DNA from 2 places in the Bordetella saccharivorans genome. Region 1 is predicted to be linked to the other one. Evidence: riboswitches for the same ligand, from Rfam matches in the RefSeq annotation. Region 1 holds a riboswitch; the other holds the start of a gene.
The links. Region 1 has a riboswitch for manganese ahead of mntP (manganese efflux pump MntP). Riboswitches for the same ligand answer to the same signal wherever they lie in the genome.
Positions count from the first base shown of each region.

Region 1 (14,226 bases):
GCATCAGCGGGCTGCTGCTGGCGCCGATTCTCGCCAGGCGCGGCATGGGCGGCCTGCGCATTGGCCAGGCGATTGGCCTGGCCATCCTGGGCGGGCTGGGCTTCGCGCTTTGCGCGTACGTCGGATTCTCCCTGGCGCCCGCCGCGCACGGGGCGGTGCTGATCCACGGCACCCTGGCGCTGACCACCGCGTTCCTGATATGGGCGGGCGGCGGCGGTCCGCCGGGCCCGGCGCGCCGGGCAGGCCTGGCGATCATTGTCATCGGCATTGGCGCCATGGCATGGGATGGTTTCTCGGGCGCGTCCGTGTCCTTGCTGGCGGGCGATGCCTGCCTGCTGCTCGCCTCGCTGTGCTGGTCGGGCTACGGGCTGTATGTGCGGCGCCTCGGCCTGCCGGCCGTCCACGCCGCCGCGCCGGTCGCCGCGATATCGGCGCTGATCTTCCTGCCGGCCTACGCGCTGATGCCCGGCAAGATGTTGTGGGCGGCCCGGTGGCAGGACATCCTGCTGCAGGGCGCGTTCCAGGGCGTGCTCATCGGTGCGCTTTCCGTTTTCGTCTACACGCGCGCGGTCGCCCTGCTGGGCGCCAGCGAGGTGTCGGTCTTCACCGCGACCGTACCCGTCATCACGGTCGTCGCCGCATTCTTCCTGCTGGCCGAAGTGCCCACCATCGCCACCTTGGCGGGCGTGGCGATGGTGACCGCCGGCATGCTGATCGCACTGCGCGGCACGCGCTGAACCCGCCTTGGCCGGCATGGCCGCGCCGCCCGGCAAGCGCGTAATATTCCACCCTGGTTCCACCAGCCGCAGGACGCGCGCCGCCGCCGGGGCGCCATGGCGGCAAGCTCCCCGATGTCCAGACTCTCTTTCCTCCTGCGCCTGTTCGCCATCGTCGCCGCGGCCCACGCCTACGTCGGCCTACGGCTGATTCCCGACCTTGCCCTGGCGCCCGGCCAGCGCTGGGCCGGCGTGGCGGCCTTGACGGTCTCCTGCATCCTGATGCCGCTGTCGCTGGTGATCCGTCCATTCGCCGCGCGCGCCTGGGCCGACTGGGTGGCGGGCGCCGGGCTGGTGATCATGGGGTTGTTCTCGTCGGTGTTCGTATTCACCATGTTGCGCGACGCGGCCCTGGCCATCACGCTCACGGCCGCCACGCTGGCCGGCGCGGCGCTGCCGATGGCCGCGCTCAAGGCCGACAGCGCCCTGGCGGTGCTGGCACTGGCGCTGGGCGCCACGCTGTGGGGCGCGGTCAACGCCAGGCGGCTGGCGCGCGTGCGGCGGGTCGACGTGCCCATCGCCGGCCTGCCCGCCGGGCTGCGCGGATTCACCATCGTCCAGATCAGCGATATCCACGTGGGCCCGACCATCAAGCGCGGCTATGTCGAGCACATCGTCCAGGCGGTCAACGGCCTGCGGCCCGACCTGGTCGCCATTACCGGCGATGTGGTCGACGGCCCGGTGGCGCAGCTGGCGCCGCACACCCGGCCGCTGGGCCGGCTGGCCGCGCGCCATGGCGTCTATCTGGTGACGGGCAACCACGAGTACTATTCCGGCGCCGCCCAGTGGGTGGCGGAGTTCCGACGCCTGGGGCTGCGGGTATTGATGAACGAGCACGTGGCGCTGGAGCACCAGGGCGCCGCGCTGGTGGTGGCCGGGGTCACCGACTACAGCGCCGGCGCATTCGACCCCGCGCAGGCCAGCAACCCGGCGGCCGCGCTCGCCGGCGCGCCGGCCGGCGCCGTCAGCCTGCTGCTGGCGCACCAGCCGCGCAGCGCCGCCGCGGCCGCGCCGCTCGGCTACGCGCTGCAGTTGTCCGGCCACACGCACGGCGGCCAGTTCCTGCCCTGGAACTTCTTCGTGCGGTTCCAGCAGCCCTTCACGGCCGGCCTGCACCGCTTCCAGGACATGTGGGTCTATACCAGCCGCGGCACGGGCTACTGGGGGCCGCCCAAGCGGCTTGGCGCGCCATCGGAGATCACCGTGCTGCAACTGGTGGCCGCCTGAGGCAAGCGCCGCGGCGGCCGCGCCGGTCGGCTATTCAGGCCCTGGCGCGGCGCGCCGCCGACGAACGCGCTTCGCGCCAGGCAATGTACAAGCCGCTGCCGACGATGAACAACGCGCCGATGCAGTCGTTCAGCCCGGGCGCGTCGCGCCACACCAGCCAGCCCAGCAGCGACGCCCACAGCAGGCCGGCATAATCGAACGGCGCCACCACCGACGCCGGGCCGATGCGAAAACCCTGGGTAATGAGCGTCAACCCCAGCGTGCTGAACAACGCGATTCCCGCGAAGTGCGGCCAGTGCTCCAACTGCGGCGGCGTCCAGAACATGGGCACGGCCACCGCGCTGCTGACAAGCTGGCCGACCACGATGTAGAACATGGTGGTGAACACGCTCTCGGCCTGCCCGATGGCGCGCGCGGTCAGCATCATCAACGCATACAGCACGGCGGTAGCGAGCGGGTACAAGGCGGCCGGCTGGAAACTGGCCGCGCCCGGCTGCACAATGACCAGCACGCCGGCGAAGCCTGCCACCACGGCCAGCCAGCGGGCGCCGTCCACGCGCTCCTTCAGCACCAGCACCGACAGCGCGGTGACGAACAGCGGCGCGGCGAAACCGATGGCAGTGGTCTCGGCCAGCGGCAGCGCCTGCAGGCCAAGATAGAAACAGGTGGCGGCGACCACGTTGATGGCGCCCCGCAGCAGATGCAGCCCCAGGTGCCGCGTGCGCAGCGCGCGGCGGCCGCCCAGCGCGGCAACCAGCACCAGCACGAACGGCAGGGCGATGGCGGCGCGCAGGAACAGCAATTGCAGCGGGCTGTAGAACTGCCCTACCCACTTGGCCAGCGCATCGCTCAGGGTAAGCAGCAGGATGCCGCCCGACACGCAGGCGATGCCGGCCAATGGGGTGGAACGGAACGAGGTACTGCCGGGAGTGGACAAGTTCGTGGCGATTCAGTCTGCGGGACGCGGATCCGCGCGCGCGGATCCATCAACCAGCGAACTATATCAACTCGACCGGCGGTTCCATAATGGCCCGCCTGAGGCGGGCCGCCGCCGCCGGCAACCCGCCTCAGGCGGCCTGCGCGGCCTTCTTCTTCCACAGCTCCCATGGCCGGTTCATCACCCCGGCCATCATCTCGTCGGCCAGCACGGCCTCCTGCTCGGACAAATAGGTGATCTCGCCGTTCAGGCCGATGGCCTTGTGCTGCAGCGCCGCGTTCATTTCGGTGTACATGGCGCGATACACCGCCACCGGGATGGACGGCCCCACCGCCACGAAGCCGTGTCCGCGCATCAGCGAGACCGGCCGGTCTCCCAGCGTGCTGGCCAGTTCGCGGCCATGGTCGTGATTGCGTACCAGCATGTCGGTATCGCCGAAGCAGCAGCGGATGTCGAACACCGGCGCGCCGCCGCCCAGGAAACCCGCCATATGATAGATGGGCCGCAGCCGCACCGAGGAACCGGCGAACGGAATCACCGAGGGCGAATGGCTGTGCACCACGGCGTGCACGTCGGGCCGCGCGCGGTAGATCTCGCCGTGGATATAGCGCTCCAGGTAGGGCTTGCGATCGTCGCCGGCGGCCGGCTCGGAATCCATGCCGAATTCCATGATGTCATCGGCCGTGACCAGCTCCGGCGCCAGCGAGCGCGACAACAGGAAGCGCTGCGCGTCGCGCGGATGGCGGACGCTGACGTGGCCGAAGCCGTCCAGCACGCCGAAGCGCGCGAGCACGCGGTTGGCGACCACCAGGTCGTCGATGCAGGCTGCCAGGTCAGGGGCGGTACTCATGAGCTCCTCCTTGGAATGAAGTCTGAAAAACGCGGCCGCGTCATTCCAGCGTGATGCCGGACTCGCGGGCCAGCTTGCGATACACGTCCAGGTCCCTGTCAATCTGCGCGGTCATGGCGGCTGCGCCGGTTTGCCCGATCTCGTAGTAGCGGTCGCGGAACTCCTTCTGCACCGCGGGATCGGCCATGGCCGCGCTGACGGCGCCCTCGAACTGCTCGCGCACGCCGGCGGGCAGGCCCTGCGGCGCGAACACGCCGAACCAGACAGAAACATCCAACCCGCTGAACGGCGCGGTCTCGGCGATGGCCGGCACATCGGGCATGAACGAGGCGCGCTTGGCGGACGCCACCGCCAGCATGCGCAGCTTGCCGGCCTGGGCGTGCGGCGCGAGGTTGGGAATCGTGCTGAAGAGAATCGGCACCTGGTTGCCCAGGCCATCGTTGACGGCCGGCGCGCAGCCCTTGTACGGCACGTGCACCATGTCGAGCTGGCCGGCCTGCTTGAACGATTCGCCGGTGAAATGCTGCGGCGTGCCGTTGCCGCAGGACGAATAACTGAGCTTGCCGGCATTCTGGCGGACATAGCCGGCCAGCTCGGCCACCGTGCGAGCCGGCAAGGCAGAATTGACGCCCAGCGCCACCGGGGCCGTCACCAGCAGGGACACCGGCGCCAGCGCCTGGCGCACATCGGGCGTGCCACGCATGTCGAGGCTGGCGTTGATGGTGAGCGTGCTGTTGGTCAACAGGAAGGTGTAGCCGTCAGCCGGGGCGCGGGCGACCTGCATGGCGCCGATGTTGCCGGAAGCGCCCGGTTTGTTGTCGACGATCACCGACTGCCCGCCCAGTTGCGCAGGCAGTTTCGAGGCGAGCAGCCGGGCGACCACATCGGCGCCGCCGCCGGCGGCAAACGGCACGACGAGAGTGATGGGGCGGTCGGGATACGGCTCGGCGGCATGCGCGGCGGCCGTGCCCAGCGCCAGGCCCAGCAACAGGGCGCGCGGCATCCGCCGCAATAGCGGGATTGCGGTCATGGCGGTTGTCTCCAGTATTGATTATTGGTGTGGAGCCATTATGTGGACGCCGCCATACCCGCTCAAATGAATTTATCTTATCAACCATACCCCCTGGCGTATGGCGGTGTTCCAGCCGGCGCTAGGCCGCCTGCGACGCCTTCGCGTGCCTCGGCCGCCGCCGCGCGCCTCATGCCGCGCGCCTCAGGGCCAGGGACGCAAAGCCCAGTGCGCCCACCGCCAGGGCCAGCGGCGCGAACGACACCCAGAGCACGGTGTCCCAATCGTAGGCCGCCAGCAAGCCGCCGGACGCGAACGAGCCGACCGCCATGGTGCCGAACACGATGAAATCGTTGAGCGACTGCACGCGGGTTTTCTCTTCGGGACGATGGCATTCGAGCACCAGCGCGGACGCGCCCACGAACCCGAAATTCCAACCGATCCCCAGCAGCACCAGCGTCAGCCAGAAATGGGCGACATCGATGCCGGTCAGCCCCACCGCGGCGGACAGCCCGGTAAGCAGCAAGCCGGCGCTGACGATGCGCCCCGCGCCGAAGCGGGTGATCAGCCGCCCCGTGAAAAAGCTCGGCGCATACATGGCGATGACGTGCCACTGCAGGCCGAGGTTGGCGTTTTCCTGGGAATGGCCGCAGATGTGCATGGCCAGCGGGGCCGCCGTCATGAGGAAGTTCATCAGCATGTACGACACGGCGCCGCAGATCACCGCGGTGATGAAGAGCGGCTGCCGCACGATGACCCCGAGCGGCCGGCCGCTCGCCACCTCGGCCTGCGTCGGCATGGGCAGCCGCACGCCGAGCAGCACCACGGCCGATACCGCGGCGACGGCGGCCTGCACCAGGAAGGTGGCGGCGAACATGTGCGGCGGCCAGAGATACATGGTGTGCGTCACCAGTTGCGGCCCGATCACGCCGGCCACGACCCCGCCGCCCATCACGAACGACAGCGCGCGGGCCCGCAGCGACGGCGCCACGCCATCGGCGGCGGCGAACCGGAACGACAGCACTACCGCGGCATACGCGCCGCCGAAGAAAGTGGCCAGGCAGAACAGCCAGAACGAGCCCAGCACCACGGCAGCCGCGGCCAGCAGGCCGACCAGCACGCCGCAGCCGGTGCCGGCCAGGAAGGCGGCACGCCGGCCATGGCGCCGGGCGATGGCGCCGGCGGGCAGGATGCACGCGGCCATGCCAACCACGAAGATGGAAATCGGCAGCGTGGCCAGCGTCTTGCTGGGCGCCAGCATATCGCCGACGATCGCCCCGGTGGCGTAGACCACCACCGAGTTCGCGCCGGCCAGCGCCTGCGCGACCGTCAGGCGCGCGATGTTGCCACGCTGTTCGCGCCGCGTCAGTTCGGGAATGGAATCGCTCGACAATGTTGCGGATGCAGCGTTCGACAAGGCTACCTCGACAAAAAAAGGGCGCCCCGGGGCGGGGCGACGGATCAGTGCGTATTGTCCACCCGATCGGCGCGCCTGTCTCGGAGCCGGGCCGGCGCGCCCTGGGAAGGCGGTCATCGCGGCCCCAGCACCTCTTCCAGGGCGCCTGGCCGCGGCATGCCGTTGTACTTCCTGAGCGCGCCATTGCCGTCGCGCACCACGATGCCCGGCGTGCCACGGAACCCCATGGACAACATCAGCGTCTGGTTCTGGTCGAGGATGGCCTGGATATCGGCGGGCACGCCGGCCGCCGGCGCAATGCCTCCCTGGTCGAACCTGGCCTCGTTGTCCCGCAGCGCCGCCGAACGGTCGGGCGCGCCGAGTATCGCGGCCGCCTTGGCCGGGCTGTCCTCCTTGATGATGCCCACCAGCAGGTGCCGCAACTGGACTTTCCCCGCCGCCACCCAGGGCCGCGCGGCTTCCCAGAAGCGATGGCAATACGGGCAATTCGCGTCGCTGAAGGTGTAGACGACGCGCGGCGCGTCGGCCTGCCCGTCCAGCACCCAGGTGGCCGATTCCAGTTGCGCCCAGGCCTGGTCGCCAAGCGGCCGGGCGACCAGGTTCTGCAGCGCCGCCTCGTCGAGCGGCTCGCCGTCGGCATCCAGCCGCGTGCCCACGATGGCCTGGCCGTCTTGCAGCACATAGACGGCGATGGGCCGGTCGCCCACCACCCCGGCAAATGCGCGCAGGCCGCCACCCACCTCGAACTCCTGCATGACGGTGAGCCCCTGGGCCTCCAGCGCCCGGACCGCCGCCGGCCTTTCGGCGCCTTCGGCCGGGCCGGCCCCGGCCATCAGCATCACGCTGAGGGCAACGCCGGCAATCAGGCGCGAACGCTGTCGAAACATACTTACTCCTTATTCCTTATCTGTGCGGGGCTCGGGCGACGGCGGAAAGCGGCGCGATAGCGTGTCTTTCAGGCTGGCCATCGAAAGCTCGCCCAAGTGCGTGTCGACCAGGCGCCCCTGTGCATCGAAAAACAGGGTGGTGGGCAGGCCGCGCGACCGCAGCGCCTGCATGGCCTGGGAGGCCGGGTCCAGCAGCACGTTGCGCAGCGCCAGGCCTTCGTCGGCGAGGAAGGCGCGCGCTTGTTGCGCGCTTTCCCCCTGGTTGACCAGCACGAAGGCGACATGCGGGAATTCCGCCTCGGCCTGTTCAAATGCCGGCATCTCGCGGCGGCATGGCGGGCACCAACTGGCCCACAGATTGAGCACCACCGGACGGCCCGCGTAGGCGCCCAGCGATATCGGACGCTGGTCCAGCGTCGCCAACTGCAAGTCGGGCAAAGGCGGGGCCGACCGCTGCGCCAGGTCGAGCACGGCGCCCGCGCAGACCCAGGCCGCCACGCCGGCCACGACACCGGCCAGCAGCGGCCACCTCAAGGCGCGCGCCGCGCGGGTGCGCCACCAGGCGTACGCCAGCGCGGCCGGCACGCCGACCCACCAGGAAAACCCACCGTCGCCGATGGCGATCATGGACATGGGCGCGGCGCGGTACTCCTCCCACCACTGCGCGATGTAGCCCAGGCGGGCCGCCGCCAGCCCCCAGAACGCGGCATCGATCGCCATCGAGCCGGCCGCCCGGTACGGCGCATCCGGCACACGCCGAGCCAGCGCGCGCGCCGTGAACCAGGCCAGCAGCACGGCGCCGGCGACCGTCAGCACATGGATCGAGAACGGCCCTACGCCTGTCATGGCGCGCCTGCCGCATCGAGCCGGTCGAGGAAGCCGCGCGCGCCGATCTCGCCCACGACACGCAGGGCCCGGCGTTCCTCGCCATCCGGGCCCACCAGGATGAGAGTAGGCGGCCCCATGACGCCCCAGCGCTTGAGCAGCGCCTGGTCCACCGCGTCATTGCGCGTGACGTCCGGCCGCAGCACCTGCATGCGCGCCAGCCGGGCCGCGACGGCCGGGTCGCCGAACACCGTGCGCTCGATCACATGGCAGCTGACGCACCAGTCCGCGTAGAAATCGATCAAGGTCCACTGGCCACGTGCGGCCGCCTGCGCCAGGCGCGCATCGACGTCCTGCGCCGATTTGGCGGCGACATAGGCAATGCCGGGGCTCGTGGCGGCCGCCTGGGCAACGCGCAGATGCGCCAGCGGCTGCCACGCCGAGTCGCCGCCGGAGGCGGCGCCGACCAGCATCAACGCCGACCACAAGCCGCCGAGCGCGGCGCCCGAGCGCAAGGCCCAGGCCAGCCGGCGCCGCGCCGCCAGCGCCTGCGCCCAGGCCACCAGGCCGATTGCCACGGACAGCATCCAGGCGCCCCACAGGCCCAGGCCCAGCGCGCCGGGCAGGAAGCGCGCCAGCATCAGCACGGCCATGCCTGCCATCACATACCCGAAAACCACGCGGACCCGCTCCATCCACGCGCCCGGACGCGGCAGGACGCGGGCACCGAACACTGCGATCGCCAATAGCGGCAGCCCCATTCCCAGGCCCAGCGCGAACAGGACCAGCCCGCCGTGCAACGCGCTGCCGGCCTGCCCGATGTAAAGCAGCGCGCCGGCCAGGGGCGCGGTCATGCACGGCCCCACCAACAGCGCCGACAAGAAGCCCAAGCCCGCGGCGCCGGCGACGCTGCCCCCAGGACGCCCCCGCCCCGCGGACGCGACCCGGTCCGCCAGGGCGGCCGGCAGGCGCAGTTCGAAGAGGCCGAACAGCGAACCGGCCAGCGCCAGGAACAGCGCGGCAAAGGCGCCCAGCAGCCAGGGCGACTGCAGCGTGGCCTGGAGATTGGCGCCCGCCAGCCCGGCCGCCACCCCCACCGCCGCATACGTGGCGGCCATGGCCAGGACATAGGCAAGCGACAGCAGGAACGCGCGCCGCGGCCGCGCCTGGCTGCCCACCACCATGGTGGAAACAATGGGGATCATCGGCAGGGTGCAGGGCGTGAACGCCAGCAGCACGCCGAAGCCGAAGAACAGCAGCGCGCCGGCCACCGGCCCCAGCGTTGCGAGCTGGCGCGCCGCCGCCTGGTCCTCGGCGACGCCCAGTGCCGCGGCCGAATCGCCGGCGGCCCGGGGCGGCTGCGCCGTGGCGCCGCCGGGCGACGAGGCGGCCGACAAACTCACCGTCATGGTCTGCGGGGGATAGCACACCCCCGCTTGCGCGCAGCCCTGCCAATGCAGCGTGAGCGGCCCCGCTGCGTCGAGCGGGAAGGCGAGCCGCAAGGCATCGCCCATATAGACCTCGGTATCGCCGAAGAACTCGTCGCGCTTGGGCGTTCCGGCCGGCAGCTCCAGGGTGACGGCGCGGCCTTGCGCATCGACCAGCTGCAACGAATGCCGGTAGACGTAGTAGCCATCCGCGATGCGCCCGCCGACCACGAACTGGTCGTCCTGGCGTCGCACTTGCTCCAGCCTGAACACATCCGCGGCATCGAGGAACTCGGGTTCCCTGTCCCAGGAGAACAGGTCGCCGACCGCCCACGCGTTGCCGACAGCGCTACAAAACACCAATACCAGCGCCAGCGCGCTCCGGTACCAGGACAAATCGCGATCCTCCCAACCAACAATGCCCGCATGATGAACTCGTTCGATTAAGCCAGACTAAATTCCCCTCTCGCGCGCCGCGCCGCCCTGACGCCGCGGGTTTTCTGCCCTAACATTTCCCTTTTGTGTTGCGCGGGGCGAGGCCGGAATGCGGGTGCTGCTGGTGGAAGACGACGAACTGATCGGCCAGGGCATCGTGACCGGCCTGCGCAACCACGGCATCGGCGTGCGCCATGTACGCACGGCCGCCGAGGCGGAAACCGCCCAGAAGGAAGGCATATTCCACGCCCTGGTGCTCGATCTCGGCCTGCCCGATCGCGACGGCATGGAATTCCTCGCGGTGGCGCGGGCCTTCGAACCCGGCTTGCCGGTGTTGATCCTTTCGGCGCGCGACGCGGTCGAACACCGGCTGGCGGGGCTGCATGGCGGCGCGGACGACTACATGGTCAAGCCGTTCGACCTGCGCGAGCTGGCGGCGCGCATCCATGCGCTGGTGCGCCGCACCCAGGGCCGCGCCGCCCAGGTCGTCGCCGCCGGGCCGCTGCGCCTGGAGCCGGACAGCGGCCTGGCCTGGCTCGACGGCGAACCGGTCGCCCTCTCCCGCCGCGAAGTCGACCTGCTGGCGCACCTGGCCAGCGTCGATGGCAGATGGGTGCCCACCGAGGTGCTCAACGAACGTCTCTACGGGCTGGGCGCCGAAGTCGGCAGCAACGCGCTCAACGTGCACATCCACAACATCCGCCGCAAGCTCGGCGCCGAATCCATCGAGACTGCGCGCGGTCTCGGCTACCGCCTGGGCTGGAGGCCCGCGCCATGAGCCTGCGCCTGCGTGCAGTGCTGATCGCGGGGATTGCCCTGGCGGTCCTGTGGGCTGGCGCCGCCGCCTGGATGATGCGCGGCGTGCACGCCAACCTCGACCGCACGCTCGATGGCCGGCTCGCGATGTCGGCCCGCATGGTATCGGGCTTGCTCGAACGCGCCGCGCTGCAGCCCGATGCGGGCAACGCCGGCCTGGCCGAAGCCGTGCGCGTCAGCGGCGGCTCCGGTATCGCCTGCGAAATCCGCTCGCTGCGCGGCGAGGTCCTGGCCCGCACCACCAGCGGCCCGCATTCCGACTTCGAAACCCTGCCGTCGGGCTACAGCACCCGCGAAGTGCGGGGCAACCTGTGGCGCATCTATGTGCTGCGCGCCAATGGCTACCAGATCACGACGGCCGACCGGGTCGACCAGCGCGACACCCTGGTCAATGAGCTGCTGTGCGCGGCCGGCGTGCCGTTCTTGATCGCCCTGTTCGGCGGCCTGGCAGCGCTGTGGATCGGCATCGGGCGCGGGCTGGCCCCGCTGGATGCCCTGCGCCGGCAGCTGCGCGCCAAGGACACGCACGACACCACGCCCATCGCGGTTGACCCCGCGCCGGCCGAATTGCGCCCGGTCCTGGACGCCATGAACGGCCTGCTGGCGCGGCTGGCGCAGACACTGGCCAGCCAGCGCGCCTTTACCGACGCCGCCGCGCACGAACTGCGCACCCCGCTGACCGTCATCGACACGCACCTGCAGGTCGTCCGCCTGACCGAAGGCGAAGAATCGGAAGCCTCTCTGCGCAGCGCCGAGGAAGGCGTACGCCGGTTGCGGCGCACCCTCGACCAGATGATGGCGCTGGCGTGGGCCGAGGCATCCACCGAAGGCGTCGACGGCTGCCCGTCGGTGTGCGCGGCAGTCGAGCACGTGCTGGCGCAGGCGCGCGCCGACGACCGCAAGCGCCTGGCCCTGACGCTCGATGGCCGCGACGCCGCCACCCCGGTCCCCAGGTCGATGCTCGAAGCCGCGCTGCGCAACCTGGTGGACAACGCGCTGCGCTACTCGCCGAAAGACGCCATGGTCGACATCAGCGTGACCTTTGACCACGCAGCGCAGCGCTGCCGCCTGGCCGTGGCGGACCGCGGCCCCGGCCTGGACATGGCGCAGGCCGCCCGGATCGGCAGGCGCTTCTGGCGCGGCGACCAGGGCCGGCAGCGCAAGGACGGCGCGGGGCTGGGGATATCCATCGTGCGCGCCATCATGGAACGCTTCGGCGGCAGCCTGCACTTGCGGCCGCGCGCCGGAGGCGGCCTGGCCGCGGAGCTGGAGATTCCAGTCAGGCCCCAGGCCTGACGGCCAGCAGATACGGACGTACTCCCGCCGGTCATGCCCGCCTGCGCGCCGGCGCGGCAAACCGCCGCCCGCGAAACCGGTCAGGCCGCCCGCTCGCCTATCCTGGCCGAGAAGCGCAACAGATATCCGTCCGGGTCTTGCACCAGGAACTGGCGCACGCCCACCTCGATCGCATCACTGCGGTACCAGCGCTCCTCTTGCTGCCGGTACAACGGCCAGCCAGCGGCCGCGAGCCTTTGCAGCAGCGGCTCGATCGACGCGACCTTGATCTCGAAGTTGATTCCCCGGCCCAGCGGCGCCTCGAGCGGCCCGGTGATCCAGTAAGCATCGCCGCGCCGCTCTTCCAGCATGAATTGCGCGCCATCCAGGTCCAGGTACACAAAGCCCTCGGCCTCGCGGCGATAAGCGATCTCGAAACCGCAGAGGTCCATCCAGAACGCCAGGCTGCGCGACAGGTCGCTGACCAGCAATTCCGGCACCATCCGGGCGCGGCGTAGTTCTTCCATGGTGGTGTGGTCCGTTTTCTTGAGTGCGCCATGATAATGCGCCGCAGGACTCGGCTGTCCGTCGCGCCTGGACAACCCGGCGGCGCGAGCGCGGCGCATGCAGTAATGTAAAATGCGCTTCTTCCTTGGGGAGTAGCCTCCTTTTGTCCATGACAAAGGGCCTGCGTCAACACTCTTGGCCGCCTTGGCCATGGCGCAGGCGGCCCGCTGGGCTTGGCGAGACCATCGGTGCTCCATAGTTTCGCCGGGCGATATGGACGTACCTATGCGATCTCGCCCGGCCGGATACTCCCGATGAATGCGCTTTCCACGATCATCCTTGCTTTCGCCATGTCGACGGACGCCTTCGCGGCGGCCGTCAGCAAGGGCGCGTCCTTGCACAAGCCTCGTTTTGCGGAGGCGCTTCGTACTGGCTTGATCTTCGGCGTGATCGAAGCATTGACGCCAGTCGCGGGCTGGGCGTTGGGCTCGGCGGCCGCCAGGCATGTCGAGGCCTGGGACCACTGGATCGCCTTTGGCATGCTCTGCGTGCTCGGCTTGATGATGATCCGCAATGCCTTCAAGGAAGATGAAGAGGCGGCTTCTCCCGTAGCCCGCCACTCATTCTGGCTGCTCGCGGCGACCGGCTTTGCCACCAGCATCGATGCAATGGCCGTAGGCGTGAGCCTGGCATTCATCGACAACAATATATTCATCACCGCGGTCGCCATCGGCCTTGCGACCTTGCTGATGGTCACGATCGGCGTCATGGTGGGCCGCCTCATTGGCGCCGTCGCCGGCAAGCGTGCCGAAGTGCTCGGTGGCCTGGCCCTGATCGGGATAGGCGCGACCATCCTGTATGAGCACCTATCGGCCGCGTAGCGCCCGACGCCGGGCATCGGGGCACGGAGCCGCCCGGAAGCCGCGCATGAATTGGACTGATCGTACTCAGGTGGGAGTCATTGGTGAACATCGATCGCAGCGGTGAAATCCTCATCCTCACCGGCCCGCCGGGCGCGGGCAAGACAACCACGGCATCCGCCCTGGCAGCCTCGGGCGGATCGTCGAAGGTGCATCTCCATGCAGACGATTTCTGGCGTTTCATAAAGCACGGGGCCATTCAACCGTACCTTCCTGAAGCGCATGCGCAGAACGAGGTCGTGCTCGATGTCCTGGCAAATGCCGCCTCCCGCTACGCCCGGGGCGGTTACTTCGTCATCGTCGACGGCATTGTCGGGCCCTGGTTCCTCGGGGCGTTTGCGGCGCTCAGCCTGCCGGTCCACTACATCGTGCTTCGCCCGCCCCTGCAGGCCGCGATCGAGCGCTGCCGCAACCGCGGCGGCGACACGCTGGCCGACCCCGCGCCCATCACGGCGCTGCACCAGCAGTTCGCCGCGCTCGGCCCGCTCGAGCTACACGTCCTGGCGACCGAAGGCAATGACCGGAAAAGCGTGCTGGCGCGCGTGGCGGCGGCGTTGGAAAGCGAAGGGTTCCGGCTTGGCGGGCAGTGAAACGGGGACAGCTCAAATCCAGTGAGCCCTGCCGCCCCCGCACGAAAATGTAACAACCGGCCCATCCCCCCTTGAACCCGTGGGCATCATCCCTATAATTAGCACTCGCCGCCGGTGAGTGCTAACAGCCCATCCCGGCCTGAAAACCGATCATTTTCACCCTTTCTATATAGAAACAGGAGTTCCTCATGGCCCTGCGTCCCCTGCACGATCGCGTGATCGTCAAACGCCTGGACAACGAGCGCAAGACTGCCTCGGGCATCGTCATCCCCGACAGCGCCGCCGAAAAGCCGGATCAAGGCGAAGTCGTGGCCGTTGGCCCAGGCAA
Region 1 covers NZ_BAAFZO010000001.1:686,600-700,825, forward strand. The annotation lists gene ACKTT0_RS03290 (DMT family transporter) at 1-737, shown strand, start outside; gene ACKTT0_RS03295 (metallophosphoesterase) at 852-2,003, shown strand; gene ACKTT0_RS03300 (DMT family transporter) at 2,038-2,940, opposite strand; gene ACKTT0_RS03305 (class II aldolase/adducin family protein) at 3,071-3,790, opposite strand; gene ACKTT0_RS03310 (tripartite tricarboxylate transporter substrate binding protein) at 3,831-4,820, opposite strand; gene ACKTT0_RS03315 (MFS transporter) at 4,990-6,192, opposite strand; gene dsbG (thiol:disulfide interchange protein DsbG) at 6,330-7,103, opposite strand; gene ACKTT0_RS03325 (prolipoprotein diacylglyceryl transferase family protein) at 7,113-7,949, opposite strand; gene dsbD (protein-disulfide reductase DsbD) at 7,946-9,751, opposite strand; gene ACKTT0_RS03335 (response regulator) at 9,900-10,568, shown strand; gene ACKTT0_RS03340 (ATP-binding protein) at 10,565-11,902, shown strand; gene ACKTT0_RS03345 (bleomycin resistance protein) at 11,983-12,408, opposite strand; yybP-ykoY riboswitch at 12,524-12,695, shown strand; gene mntP (manganese efflux pump MntP) at 12,703-13,269, shown strand; gene ACKTT0_RS03355 (AAA family ATPase) at 13,353-13,898, shown strand; gene groES (co-chaperone GroES) at 14,087-14,226, shown strand, end outside.

Region 2 (14,226 bases), 2.2 Mb from region 1:
GAGGCGCCGAACTGCACATGGCGCACGACGGGATTGGCGCGCAGGCGGCGCGCTTGGGACATGAGCTCGGGCCGCAGCTCGGGCGGACAATTGACCGTGATGCAGGCCGAGGCGAAATCGGCGTCGCGGCTGGAGTCGATCTGGAATTGCGCCACGTCGAGGCCGGCGGCGCCGAAATCGAGGCAGATCTGCTTGCGCACCGCGCCCAGCGCGTCGCGCGGGCAGACGATGGTCAGACGCGAAGTGCCATGACGGCGATTGGGCGCGACGGGGCGGTCCACGCCGGCACGGCGCATGAACAGGTCGAAGAAACGCATGGCAACCTCCCAATGAAACGGGGAGCGCTCGTGCGAATACGCGCAAGCCCGCGCAGCGGCACGAACGGGCGCGACAAGCGCGCAAGCACGCACGGCTGCGATGGCACAGCTACGGTTCAGGCGGTTTTTTGCGGGAACTGGCGGCAGAGGACCTGCCACCGGAACCGCACCCTGCACTGGCAGGATGCGGCAGAAGGAGATTCTGCGGAGATCCTGTCAGGCAGCGACGTCGATGCAAGATCGACTACTGTCGCCGGAATCGGTATTCACAGAACAACTCCGTATGATGTAAACACGATGATTTTACGTGGATTTCCGGCCTCGGGCAAGGGTTTTCCCCATTGTTGCGCGCATTTGTGCAACACGCCGCCGCCTCGTCAGCGTGCGAAATGCCAGCCCAGGTACAACGCGAACAAGCCGTAGAAGCCGCCCACCGTGGACAGCACGGGCACGCTCATGCCCGCGCGCCGGAAGCGCAGCCACAGCAGCGCGATCGACAGCAAGGTGAACAGGCCGGCCGCCAGCAGCGGGCCGTCAAGCAGCCAGGGAGTCAGGAAAATGCCCAGGGCGCTGGGAATGGTGGCCTGGATCATCATGGCGCCGGAAATGTTCGCCAGCGCCAGGCGCTCCTTGCCCTGCCGCACCCAGATCAGCGCGTTCATGATCTCCGGCAGTTCGGTGGCGACCGGCGCGAGCAGCAGCGCGGCCACGTGCGGCGAGGCCCCCAAGGCGATGCCCAGCAGCTCGATCTGGCGCACGAACACGTGCGAGGCGGCGGCGATCACCAGCAGCGCCAGCGCCGTCTGGATACAGGCCCAGGCCATGGTCGGATCGGGATCGCGCGGGCGCAGCTTGAGCGGCTCGAGATCGTCGCAGTCCAGGCAGGCTTCGTCATTGGCCAGCTCGCGCCGCACATACAGCGCGTAGACGCCCAGGAACAGCAATCCCAGCCAGGGCTTCCAGGCAAAGGCCAACAGCCCCAGGGCGACCTTGACCACGAATACGCCCATGAACCAGGCCTGGTCGCGCGCCAGGCGCTGCTGGTCGGCATTGATGCGCGCCGCGCTGCGTCCGCCGCGCCACAAGGCCAGCCCCACCACCGCATAGGCCAGCGTCGCCAGCACCAGCGGACCGCCCATGGCGGCGCCCACGCCGATGTCCTTCTGCTCGGGCGTGGTGCCGAACACCACCGCCATGAACGTGACGGCGCTTTCGGGCAGCGCCGTGCCGAAAGCCGCCAGGACGGTGCCGGTGGCGGTGGCGCCCAGCTGGAAGCGGTGGCCGACCCACTCGATGCCGTTGACGAAATACTCGCAGGCGAAGTAGATGACCAGCGCCGACAGGAAGAACAGGAACAGGGTGAGAAACATGGGACGCAGCCGGACGAGCAGACACCAATGGCACGACGATGCGGCTCGCCCGGCAAGGGTGAACGCCTCGTGGCCAAAGGTCTCGCCTGGCTGGACCGCACGGTGGGGCGGGCCCACTGCGCGGGAACCGTCAGCGCCATGGGGTACGAAACCGCCAAGTCTGTTGACGCTGACTCCTTTGGGGATTCAAAGGATGGCTACTCCCCAATGACAGTGGCGCGGATTGTAGCAGCAGGCCGACCAGCCCGCCAGCGCCCGGGCGCGGTAAAGTAGGCCCTGTTTCCCGCCTCGCCCGCCCCCGCCATGAGCCTGCCGCCCGTCGATATCGCCCCCTACGCCGACCGCCGCCGGCGCCTGTCCGAGCAATTGCGCGCGGCCGGCGGCGGCATTGCCATCCTGGCGACCGCGCCGCATGCCGTGCGCAATCGCGATACGGAATACCCCTATCGCCATGACAGCGATTTTTTCTACCTGACCGGCTTTACCGAGCCCGAAGCGTGGCTGGTGCTGGTGGCGGGCGCCTCCGATCGCGCCATTCTGTTCTGCCGCGCCAAGCACCCCGAGCAGGAAATCTGGGAAGGCTACCGCTGCGGCCCCGAGGCGGCGATGGAACGTTACGGCTTTGACGAAGCCCATGCCATCGATGAACTGGACGACATGCTGCCCGCCCTGCTGCTGGACCAGCCGACGCTGTACCGCCCCTTCGCGGCGGGCGGGCATGTCGAACGCCGGCTGCGCCGCTGGCAGGGCGAGGCCGAGCAACAGGGACGCGGCCGGCGCCGGCCGCCGGCGCGCATCCAGGACCTGCGCCCGCTGCTGGCGGACATGCGGCTGGTAAAAGACGCCGGCGAGATCGCCGCCATGCGCCAGGCCGCCCGCATTTCAGCGGGGGCCCATGCGCGCGCCATGCGGGCGGCGCGTCCCGGCATGCACGAATACGAACTGGAAGCCGAGCTGCTGTACGAATTCCGTCGCCATGGCGCGCAGGCGCCCGCCTACCCCGGCATCGTGGCCACCGGCGCCAATGCCTGCGTGCTGCACTACGCGGCCGGCGACGCGGTGCTGCGCGACGGCGAGCTGGTGCTGATCGACGCCGGCTGCGAGTACGACAGCTATGCCGCGGACATCACCCGCACGTTCCCCGCCAACGGCCGTTTCAACGGGCCGCAGCGGGCGCTGTACGACCTGGTGGCGGCGGCCCAGGAGGCCGCGGTGCAGGCCACGGCGCCGGGCCGCAGTTGGAACGACGGGCACGACGCCGCCGTCCGCGTGCTGGCGCAGGGCATGCTGGACGAGGGCCTGCTGCAGGGCACCCTGGATGGCGTGCTTGAATCCGGCGCGTACGCACGCTTCTATATGCACCGCACCGGCCACTGGCTGGGGCTGGACGTGCACGACGCCGGCGACTACCGTGCCGGCGACTCCGCGCCCGGCGCGGAACGGCCATGGCGCGCCCTGGAGCCCGGTATGGTGCTGACCATCGAGCCCGGCATCTATGTGCGCGAAGCCGACGACGTGCCGCGGCGGTTCTGGGACATCGGCATCCGCATCGAGGACGATGCGCTGGTCACCGCCGAGGGTTGCGAACTGATGACGCGCGGCGTGCCGGTGCAGGCGCGCGAAATCGAGGCCCTGATGCGGGAATGAACCGGGACCGGGGCTGCGCGCCGCGGCGCTAGAACACGTAGCCGTCCAGCCAGCCCATGGCGGTCCAGGTGTACACCACCACCATGGCAATGGCGAACATGCCGGCGATTGCGCCGACCAGGGTGCCGAAGATGGCCACCAGCACCGGCCCCCAGCCGGTATGCGTGACCCGGCCCCGGCCCGGGTTGTAGAGCCGGTCGAATTTTTCATCCGGCATCAGGCTGAACACCACGCCCTCGATGAAGCCGTCGATCATCGGGATGAATGCCAGGAAGAAGGCCGGGTTGTCGTACCAGACCGGGAACTGCGTGGCCGCCGCCAGGCACGCGACAGCGGCCAGGGTCACCAGCCACGCGTGGCGGCGGCCCAGGTACCACCAGTGCGCGCCCAGCCAGCCGAACAGGCAGGCCAGCAAGCCCAGCGCCACCTTGCTGCGCGGGCGGGACGGGGATGAAGCGGAAGCGGCGGACGAGGCTGACGACATATCGGATGCGGCAATGATGGCGTGGCGGAACGCCAGCGGGCGTCGGACGCCTGCGATTGTAGTGGACGGTAGAATTCTGTCATGACCCAGTCTGCCTACGACATCGCCATTCTGGGCGCCGGCCCCGTCGGCCGCGTGCTGGCGCTGCTGCTGGCGCGCCACGCGCCCCGGCCGCAGCGCATCGCCCTGCTGGCCGGCACCCCGCCCGCCCGCGCCGACGGCGCGGCGGCGGCCGGCGTGCCGGCCGCGGACCCGCGCGTGCTGGCGTTGAACCACGGCAGCCGCGTGCTGCTTGAATCGCTGCAGGCCTGGCCGCACCGCGCCGCCGACATCCGCAATGTGCACGTGTCGCAGCGCGGCCGGCTGGGCAGCACGGTGATCCGCTGCGACGACTTCCAGGTCCCGCGCCTGGGCAGCGTCGTGTCGTACGCCGAGCTGCACGCCACCCTGGAAGCCCGCGTGGCCGCCAGCGGGGTGACGGTGCTGCACGGCCCGCCGGCGCAAGTGCATGGCCAGGACGGTACGGGCATTACCGTGCGGCGGGGCGACGCCGAGTTGCATTGCGGCGTGGCGGTGCTGTCCGACGGCAGCGGCGCCAATGACGTGCGCCGCGAATACGGCCAGCATGCGGTCATCACCAGCGCCCATGCCGCCCTGCCCCGCCCGGGCTGGGCCTGGGAGCGCTTCACCGCCGAGGGGCCGCTGGCGCTGCTGCCGCATCCGCAGCAGCCGCAGGCATATTCGGTGGTGTGGTGCTGCGCGCCCGAACGCGCCGCGCAGTTGGGACAACTGGACAATGCCGCCTTCTCCGCCGCCCTGAGCGCGGCGTTCGGCACGCGGCTCGGCCGCTTGTCTAGCCAGGCGCCGCGCCATGTCTTCCCGCTGGCCCTCAGCGCGCGGCGCATGCTGGCCCACGGCCGCCTGGCGGCGATCGGCAATGCCGCGCAGACCTTGCATCCGGTGGCCGGCCAGGGCCTGAACCTGGGGTTGCGCGATGCCGCCCGCCTGGCGCAAGGCCTGGCCGACTGGCTGTCCGACCCGGGCGCCGACCCGGCTCCCGTCCTGGCAGGATTCGCCCGCGCGCGCCGCGCCGACCGCTGGATCACCGCCGGGCTGACCGACCTGATGCCGCGCGCCTTTGCCACCGGCCTGGCGCCGCTGGAGCACGCCTGCGGGCTGGGGCTGCTGGCCCTGGACCTGGCCGCGCCGCTGCGCGCGCCGCTGGCGCGCCACCTGCTGCAGGGGCTGCGCGCCTAGTCAGGCACCCGGCGCAGCGCCCGGCAATCAATAAGGGCCACATGAAGGCGGGTAAAATCCGCCCATGCGCATCGGCCCCTGGACCCTTCCCAACAACGTGCTGGTCGCCCCCATGGCGGGGGTGACCGACCGGCCGTTCCGCCAATTGTGCAAGCGGCTGGGCGCGGGCTATGCGGTGTCGGAAATGGCGGCCAGCAATCCGCGCCTGTGGGACAGCGTCAAGACGGCGCGCCGCCTGAACCACGACGGCGAGATCGCCCCGGTCGCGGTGCAGATCGCCGGCGCCGACCCCGCCATGATGGCCGAGGCCGCCGCCTTCAACGCGGCGCGCGGCGCGCGCATCATCGACATCAACATGGGGTGCCCGGTCAAGAAGGTCTGCAACCTGGCGTCCGGTTCGGCGCTGCTGCGCGACGAGGACCTGGTCGCCCGCATCCTCGACGCCGTGGTGGCCGCCTGCGCGCCGCTGGGCGTGCCCGTCACCCTCAAGACCCGCACCGGCTGGGACCGCGAGCACCGCAACGCCCTGCGCGTGGCCAGGCGGGCCCAGGACGCCGGCATCGCCGCCCTGGCGCTGCACGGCCGCACCCGCGCCGACCTGTACACCGGCCAGGCCGAATACGACACCATCCGCGCCGTCAAGGCGGAACTCGCCATCCCGGTCATCGCCAACGGCGACATCGACACGCCAGCCAAGGCCCGGCACGTCCTCGATTACACTGGCGCCGATGCCGTGATGATCGGCCGGGCGGCCCAGGGCCGGCCCTGGATCTTCCGCGAAATCGACCACTACCTGCGCACGGGCGAGACACTGGCGCCCCCTTCCTACGAAGAAATGCGCGACCTGCTGCTCGAGCACCTGGACGATCACTACCGCTTCTACGGCGAGCACACCGGCGTGCGCTCGGCGCGCAAGCACATCGGGTGGTACGTGGAGGGCCTGCCGGGCGCCGACCCGTTCCGCGACCGCATGAACCGCATCGACAATACCCGCGACCAGTGGCAGACCGTGGCCGACTGGTTCGACGACCTGGCGCGCGGCGGTCCGGCATCCCCGGCCCCCCGTGCGCAGCCCCTGTTGGCGGCGTGATCCGCCGCCGTCCACCACTAACTATAAATATCTGTACACATGAGCAAGAAAGATGTCCTGGAAGACTGCGTGCGCGCCAGCCTGGAGCGCTATTTCGAAGACTTGGGCGACTCCGAGCCCCACGACATGTGGGACATGGTGATGCGCTGCGTCGAACGCCCGGTGCTCGAGGTGGCCCTCGAGCGGGCCGGCGGAAACCAGTCCCGGGCGTCCGAAATGCTGGGCATCACCCGCAACACGCTGCGCAAGAAGCTCCAGGCGCACAACATCCAGCCCTGAGCGCGCGCGGCGCGTCCCGACCGCTTTCCTTCATCTCCGCTGTCCAACCATGAAAATCGAAACTGCCCTGCTCTCGGTGTCCGACAAGACCGGCATCGTCGAATTCGCCCGTGCCCTGGCCGCGCGCGGCGTGCGCCTGCTGTCCACCGGCGGCACCGCGCGCCTGCTGTCCGAAGCCGGCCTGGCCGTGACCGAAGTCGCGGCCCACACCGGCTCGCCGGAGATCCTCGACGGCCGCGTCAAGACGCTGCACCCCAAGATCCACGGCGGCCTGCTGGCGCGCCGCGACAGCGCCGAGCACCTGGACACCATCAAGCAGCATGGCATCGACCGCATCGACATGCTGGTGGTGAACCTGTACCCGTTCCGCGAAACCATCGCCCGGCCTGGCTGCAGCTTCGCCGACGCGGTAGAGAACATCGACATCGGCGGCCCCGCCATGCTGCGCGCCGCCGCCAAGAACCACGGCACCGAGGCGGGCGGCGTGACCGTGGTGATCGACCCGGCCGATTACTCCCGCGTGCTGGCCGAACTGGACCAGGACGGCTCCACCTCGTATGCGCTGCGGCTGGAACTGGCCGCCAAGGCCTATGCCCACACCGCCGCCTACGACGGCGCCATCGCGGGCTACCTGACCAGCCTGGCCGAGCCGGCCCCGGCGCAGGATGCCGCGCCGGCCCGCCACGACTGGCCCGGCACGCTGACGCTGCAGGTGCAGCAGGCACAGGCCTTGCGCTACGGCGAGAACCCGCACCAGAAAGCGGCCTTCTACGTGGACAGCCAGCGCGCCGCCGGCCTGCTGGGCAATTACCGCCAGCTGCAGGGCAAGGAGCTGTCGTACAACAACATCGCCGACGCCGACGCCGCCTGGGAATGCGCGCGCAGCTTCGATACCCCCGCCTGCGTCATCGTCAAGCACGCCAACCCCTGCGGCGTGGCGGTCGCGCAGACCACGCTGGACGCCTATCGGCAGGCCTTCAAGACCGACCCGACCTCGGCCTTCGGCGGCATCATCGCCTTCAACCGGCCGGTGGACGCGGCCACCGCCGAGGCGGTCAGCGGCCAGTTCCTGGAAGTGCTGCTGGCGCCGGCCTACGACGGCGCCGCGCTGGCCATCCTGGCGGCCAAGAAAAACGTGCGCGTACTGGAAGTGCCCGCCGGCGCCGGCCACAACGACTTCGACATCAAGCGCGTGGGCGGTGGCTGGCTGGTGCAGACGCCGGACGCCTACAACGTGCCGCGCGAGGCGCTCAAGGTGGTGACCAAGCGGCAGCCCACCGAGCAGGAAATGGACGACCTGGCGTTCGCCTGGAAGGTCGCCAAGTACGTCAAGTCCAACGCCATCGTGTTCGCCGGCGGCGGCATGACGCTGGGCGTGGGCGCGGGCCAGATGAGCCGCGTCGACTCAGCCCGTATCGCGTCCATCAAGGCCGAGAACGCCGGCCTGACGCTGCAGGGCTCGGCGGTCGCGTCGGATGCGTTCTTCCCGTTCCGCGACGGGCTGGACGTGGTCGTGGCGGCCGGCGCCACCTGCGTGATCCAGCCGGGCGGCAGCGTGCGCGACGACGAGGTCATCGCCGCGGCCGACGAACACGGCATCGCCATGGTGCTGACCGGCACCCGCCACTTCCGCCACTGATGCGCGTCCTCGGCATCGACCCCGGCCTGCGCCGCACCGGCTTCGGCGTGATCGATGCCGAAGGCATGCGCCTGCGCTACGTCGCCAGCGGCACCATCGTGGTGCCGCCGGCGCTGGCGCTGCCGGAGCGCCTGAAAGTCATCCTGGACAATCTCCGCCAGGTCGCGCGCGATACCCGCCCCGACGTGGCCGCGCTGGAAATCGTCTTCCTCAACACCAATCCCGCCTCCACCCTGCTGCTCGGGCAGGCGCGCGGCGCCGCCCTGTGCGCGCTGGCCGACAGCAAGCTGGCCGTGCATGAATACACCGCGCTGCAGATCAAGAAAGCCGTGGTGGGCACCGGCCGCGCGGCCAAGGAGCAGGTGCAGATGATGGTGCAGCGCCTGCTGTCGCTGGACGGCACGCCCGCGCCCGACTCGGCCGACGCGCTGGCCTGCGCCATCTGCCACGCCCACGTCGGGCCGTTGCAGGCGCGGCTCGGCAACCTGACGGCCGCGCTGCCCGCCGGCGCGGGCGCCCGGCTGCGCGGCGGCCGGCTGGTGGGCTAGGGCCTGTTCACTCCAGCAAGAGCCCCCGCACCGTATAGAATGCGGGCAGGCGCGCGCGGCGCGCCCTTCACTTCCTGCCTGGCACCCGCACCATGATCGGACGCATCACCGGAACCCTGATCGAGAAACTGCCGCCCACCATCTGCGTGGACGTCAACGGCCTGGGCTATGACATCGAGGTGCCCATGAGCACCCTCTACGCCCTGCCCGAAACCGGCGCGAAAGTCACGCTGCACACCCACCTGGCGGTGCGCGAGGACGCGCACATCCTGTATGGCTTCGCCACCGCCGCCGAGCGCGGGGCATTCCGCGAACTGATCAAGGTCAGCGGCATCGGCGCGCGCACCGCGCTGGCGGTGCTGTCGGGCCTGTCGGTCAGCGACCTGGCGCAAGCCATCACGCTGCAAGAGTCGGGCCGCCTGACGCGCGTGCCGGGCATCGGCAAGAAGACCGCCGAACGGCTGCTGCTGGAAATGCGCGGCAAGCTGGGCGCGGACATCGGCGCCAGCGCCCATGCCGTGCCCGACAGCCAGGCCGACATCCTCAACGCCCTGCTGGCGCTGGGCTATTCCGAAAAAGAATCGCAGGCCGCCCTCAAGACCCTGCCCGAGGGCACCGGCGTATCGGACGGCATCCGGCTGGCGCTCAAGGCGCTGGTGCGCTAGGCCCTGTTCAGCTCGCGACGCGCCCGCCGGCAGGCCGGCGCCGGGCTCATTCCACCCAGGGCGTCTTGGCCCAGATGGCGCGCAGGCGCGTGTCGTCCTGCTGCAGGCGCGCGCGCCACGCGGGACCGGGCAGATAATCCATTTCCGTGAACTGCTGCGCCATCTGCCGGCGGAACGCCGGGTCGGCGGCCACGCGCTCGAGCGCGCTGGCGAGCTTCTGTTCGACTTCCGGCGGCAGGCCCTTGGGCGCGACGATGCCGCGCTCGGACGCAAACACCAGGTCCACGCCCTGCTCCTTGAATGTGGGCACGTCGGGCGCCAGCGGCGAGCGCTGCGCGCTGGCCTGGGCCAGGATGCGCATGTTCTTGCCGTGGTACGGCATGGCCTCGCCCAGGTTGATGCCGCCTATCACCGTGTGGCCGCCCAGCACCGCGGTGCGCAGCGGTCCGGCGCCGTTATAGGGCACGTGGTTCAGCGTCGTGCCAGTCAGCCCCTGGAACAGCACCATGGCAAGGTGGTCGTCGGTGCCCACGCCGGTCGAGCCGTAGCTGATCAGCCCGGGCTTTTCCCGGGCCGCCGCGACCAGCTCGCCGAGCGTCCGGTAAGGGCTGTCCATGGCCACGCTGAAGGCGCTGGGATCGCGCACCAGGTTCGCCAGATAGGTGAAATCGCCCGCCGCGAAGCCGGGCTGGCGCTCGATCGGCAGCGACACCAGGCCGGGCATGTTGGTCATAGCCAGCGTGTAGCCGTCCGGCTTGGCGCGCGCCACGTACGACAGCGCGATCGCGCTGGACGCGCCGGGCTTGTTGACCACCACCACGCTGCCGCCCAGCTCCTTTTCCAGGAACACCGCCAGGGCGCGGGCCGTGAGGTCGGTGCCGCCGCCCGGCGCGAAGCCGACAATCAGCTCGACGGGCGGGTCGGGCCAGGCCCAGGCCGGCGCGGCCCCGCCCAGGCTGGCCAGGCCAGCCACCAGGCCCGCGAACAGGTTGCGTAACTTGAACATGCTTGTCTCCACCTTATTGGATTGACAGAAAAAACCCTTAGCCCGCGCGGCGCCGCACAGCGCGCCGCGCGGGTACTGCGGCGCGCGCTTCAGCCGCCCGCGCCGGCCTCTTGCGCCTCGCGCCAGGCCAGCAGGCGCGCCACGCCGTCGCGCATCTCGACGCGCGGCTGCCAGCCGATCAACTGGCCCGCCAGGTCGTGCGGGATATGGAAGGCGCCGCCGGAGGTCAGCCGCACCGTGCCGGGCGGGTCCGGCCGCACTTCGGGCTCGAGGTCGCTGCCGCAGTAGTCCAGCACCAGCCGCACCAGTTCGCCGGTGGTGATGGGCGCGGGGCCCGACACATTCACCGCGATGTCGGTCGCCGCGCTCTCGAATGCCGCCACGTTGGCGCGCGCCACGTCGGACACATGCACGAAGTGCTTGGTGTCGGTGCCATCGCCCGGCAATACGGGACGCTCGCCCCTGCGCACGCGGTCATAGGTGTCCATGATGTACAGCGAATTCGCCGCGCGGTAGTGCTGGCGCTCGCCATACACGGTGGAATAGCGCAGCACCACATAGTCCAGGCCGAATTTCTGGAAGTACTGGCGGCACAATTGCTCGCCCATGATCTTCGAGGCGCCGTACAGAATGGCCGCCGGCGGCGCGCCGGTGGAATGGAACGGGCCGTTCTCGGCCAGTGCCCCCGCAATGCCCGCGCCGTAGCCGTACACCGCGTTGGACGAGGCGAACACCAGTTTGCGCACCCGGTTGGCGCGGCAGGCCTCCAGCATGTTCTGGGCGCCGCGGATATTCACGTCCACCGCTTGCCAGGGCGTCTGGGCAAAGCCCAGCGTCATGTAGGCGGCCAGGTGCAATACCCCGTCCACGCCCTCGGTAGCCGCCAGCAGGTCGGGCAGGCGCATCAGGTCGCCGCGCACCACCTTCACGCGCGCATCGTCCTGCAAATGGGCGATGGCCTCGGGCGTGCCGAAGGCGAAATTGTCCAGCAGCACGACTTCGCGCACGCCGGCCTCGAGCAGGGCTTCGGCGGTGTGCGAGCCCACCAGGCTGGCGGCGCCGGCGATCAGGATGCGGGCGCCCGCCAGGGGCAGCGCCGCGTTGCTTGCTTCTTGCGTCATGACTTCAAAGTCCCATAGGTTGTTGATGCAGGCCCCAGTACACGCTCTTGACCTGGCTGTACAGACGCAGGCCGTGCAGGCCCTTTTCGCGGCCCAGGCCGCTGTCCTTGAACCCGCCGAACGGCGTGGCGATGTGCGATTGCTTGTAGGTGTTGATCCAGACCGAGCCGGCCTCGATCTCCCGCGCGACCCGCCAGGCGCGCGCATAGTCGGCGGTCCACATGCCGGCCGCCAAGCCGAAGGCCGTGTCGTTGGCCTGCGCGATCACGTCGTCCTCGTCGTCGAACGGCAGGGCGACCAGCACGGGCCCGAAAATCTCCTCCTGGCAGGCGCGCGCGCGGTTGTCCAGGCCGTCGATGATGGTGGGCGGGTAGAACCAGCCGCGCGCCAGCGCCGGATCGGCGGGCATGGCGCCGCCGACCAGCACCTGTCCGCCTTCGCCGCGCGCGATGTCGACATAGCCCGCCACCTTGTCCCGGTGGGCGCGCGACACCAGCGGCCCCATCTGCGTGGCCGGGTCGTGCGGCAGGCCGACGCGCAATTCGCGGGTGCGCGCCACCAGCGCTTCCATGAAGCGCGGATAAACCGATTTCTGCACGAACAGCCGCGAGCCTGCCACGCAGCTCTGCCCGGCCGATCCGAAAATGCCCGACATGACGCCCGCCACGGCGCGGTCCAGATCGGCATCCTCGAACACAATGTGCGGCGACTTGCCGCCCAGCTCCAGGCCCGCCGGGATCAGGCGCCGGCCGGCGACGGCGCCGATGGCGCGGCCGGTCTCGGTGCCGCCGGTGAACGACACCATGCGCACGCCGGGGTGGCTGACCAGGGCGGCGCCCACATCCTCGCCATGCCCGGGCAGGGCGATCAGCAAGCCTTCCGGCAAGCCCGCCTCGGTGCAAATGCGCGCCAGTTCCAGGGCCAGCTGCGGGGTTTCCTCCGAAGGCTTGAGCAGCACCGCGTTGCCGGCCGCCAGGGCCGGCGCGGCTTTCTGCGCCTCGTTCATGATCGGCGAGTTCCACGGCGTAATGGCGGCGATCACGCCGAACGGCTCGGCCAGCGCCATCGAGAAATACTCGCCGCGCGGCGAGGTCAGCTCGTTCTGCCAGGTCTCGCATACCGCGGCGTAATAGCGGAAGTGCCCGGCCGCGCTGTCGACCATGTGCAGGCATTCCTTCCACGGCTTGCCGCTGTCGCGCATCTGCAGCCGCGCCAGCGGCTCGCGCTCGGCCAGCAGGCGACGGCCGATTTCATACAAGGTGGCGGCGCGCTGGTCGGGCCGCAGCTTGCGCCACGGCTGCCGGCGGAATGCGTCCCAGGCCAGCGATACCGCCTGGTCGACATCGGCGGGCGTGGCGCGCACCACGGTCCCGGCGATGCTGCCATCGGCCGGGTCAATGGAGGTAATGACGGGATCGCCCGCGCCGCCGGTACGCCATTGGGCGCCCAGGCGGAACGGCGTGGGATGGGGGGCATCCATGGCTGCTGCTGCTCCGGAAATTCGTCGAGCCCGCATCTTCAGCCAGGACATTATTACGATCAAATCGATATTTATTAGCTATTATTAGTTTATGGCTATGAATATCAAATACCGGCCCATCAAGGCCTTCCTGCTGGCCGTGGAAACCGGCTCCTTCACGCATGCCGCCGACCGCCTGGGCGTCACGCAGCCCTCCTTCACCGCCCTGATCCGCGACCTGGAGGAAGTGCTCGGGCTGCGGCTGTTCGAGCGCACCACGCGCAGCATCAGCCTGACCTCCGCCGGCCAGGAACTGCACGCGCGCGCGCAGCGGCCCATCACCGACCTGGAAGAGGCCTATCGCAGCCTGGCCGACCTGGCGGCGGTGCGGCGCGGCAACATCGTGCTGGGCGCCCTGCCCTCGACCGCCCTGACCCTGGCGCCGCCGGCGGTGGGCCGGCTGCGCCGGCTGCACCCGGCGCTGACAGTCCGCGTAGTGGAAGCCCACAACGACGAATTGCTGGCGATGCTGCGCACCAACCAGATCGAATTCGCGCTGGCGGCGCAGGGCGAGCCGGCTCCGGACCTGCGCTTTCATCCGCTGGTGGCGGATTGTTTCTGCGCCGTCTATCCGGCGGGCCACGCGCTGGCGGGCCTGTCGGCGGTGCGCTGGCGCGATGTGCTGCGCTACGACCTGATCCTGCTGTCGCAGGGCTCCAACGCGCGCCAGCAGTTCGACCGCGCCTTGCGCGAAGACGCCGGCGCGAGCGCGGCGGTGCCGGTCTACGATGTCACCAACATGGGCACCGCGGCCGGCATGGTGCGCCAGGGCCTGGGCGTCAGCGTGCTGCCGCGGCTGGCGTTGCCCGAACTGAACCTGGCCGGCCTGCAATGCGCCGCCCTGTGCGATGCCTCGGCGCACCGCGACATCGGCCTGCTGCACCGGCGCGATCGCAGCCTGTCGCCAGCCGCCCAGGCCCTGGCGGCACAGCTGGAGGTGGCCGTGCGGGAAGTACAGGCCCGGCTGGTGCCGATGGGAACGGGCGGGCTGGAGACCGGCCGATAGGCGCGGCCGGGACTCAGGCCCGCGCGGGCTTCAGGTACGCCGGCACGACCGCCTCCATGGCCACGGGGCTGAGTCCCAATTCGGGCGCCAGCGGGCCGCCGCACACGTTGTCGACCGTCAGCGACGCCAGGTTGTCGCGCGAAATCAGCGGCGTGCCCGGCAGGCACTCGAAGAACAGCGCCTGCAGCCGCCCCACCCCCATGGGCAGGGCGCACACCGGCCGGGGATGGCCGCTCCAGGCGGCGCACAGGCGCACGATGTCGGCCAGGGTATGCACC
Region 2 covers NZ_BAAFZO010000001.1:2,888,789-2,903,014, reverse strand. The annotation lists gene ACKTT0_RS13845 (hypothetical protein) at 1-317, opposite strand, end outside; gene ACKTT0_RS13840 (sodium:calcium antiporter) at 695-1,687, opposite strand; yybP-ykoY riboswitch at 1,766-1,905, opposite strand; gene ACKTT0_RS13835 (aminopeptidase P N-terminal domain-containing protein) at 1,991-3,334, shown strand; gene ACKTT0_RS13830 (NINE protein) at 3,363-3,818, opposite strand; gene ACKTT0_RS13825 (UbiH/UbiF/VisC/COQ6 family ubiquinone biosynthesis hydroxylase) at 3,900-5,075, shown strand; gene dusB (tRNA dihydrouridine synthase DusB) at 5,140-6,165, shown strand; gene ACKTT0_RS13815 (helix-turn-helix domain-containing protein) at 6,205-6,444, shown strand; gene purH (bifunctional phosphoribosylaminoimidazolecarboxamide formyltransferase/IMP cyclohydrolase) at 6,494-8,083, shown strand; gene ruvC (crossover junction endodeoxyribonuclease RuvC) at 8,083-8,631, shown strand; gene ruvA (Holliday junction branch migration protein RuvA) at 8,724-9,296, shown strand; gene ACKTT0_RS13795 (tripartite tricarboxylate transporter substrate binding protein) at 9,343-10,302, opposite strand; gene ACKTT0_RS13790 (NAD-dependent epimerase/dehydratase family protein) at 10,392-11,423, opposite strand; gene ACKTT0_RS13785 (aldehyde dehydrogenase) at 11,428-12,903, opposite strand; gene ACKTT0_RS13780 (LysR family transcriptional regulator) at 13,001-13,948, shown strand; gene ACKTT0_RS13775 (complex I NDUFA9 subunit family protein) at 13,962-14,226, opposite strand, start outside.
Region 2: it holds a riboswitch for manganese, as region 1 does, so the genes downstream of both, ACKTT0_RS13840 (sodium:calcium antiporter) here and mntP (manganese efflux pump MntP) in region 1, are expected to answer to the same signal.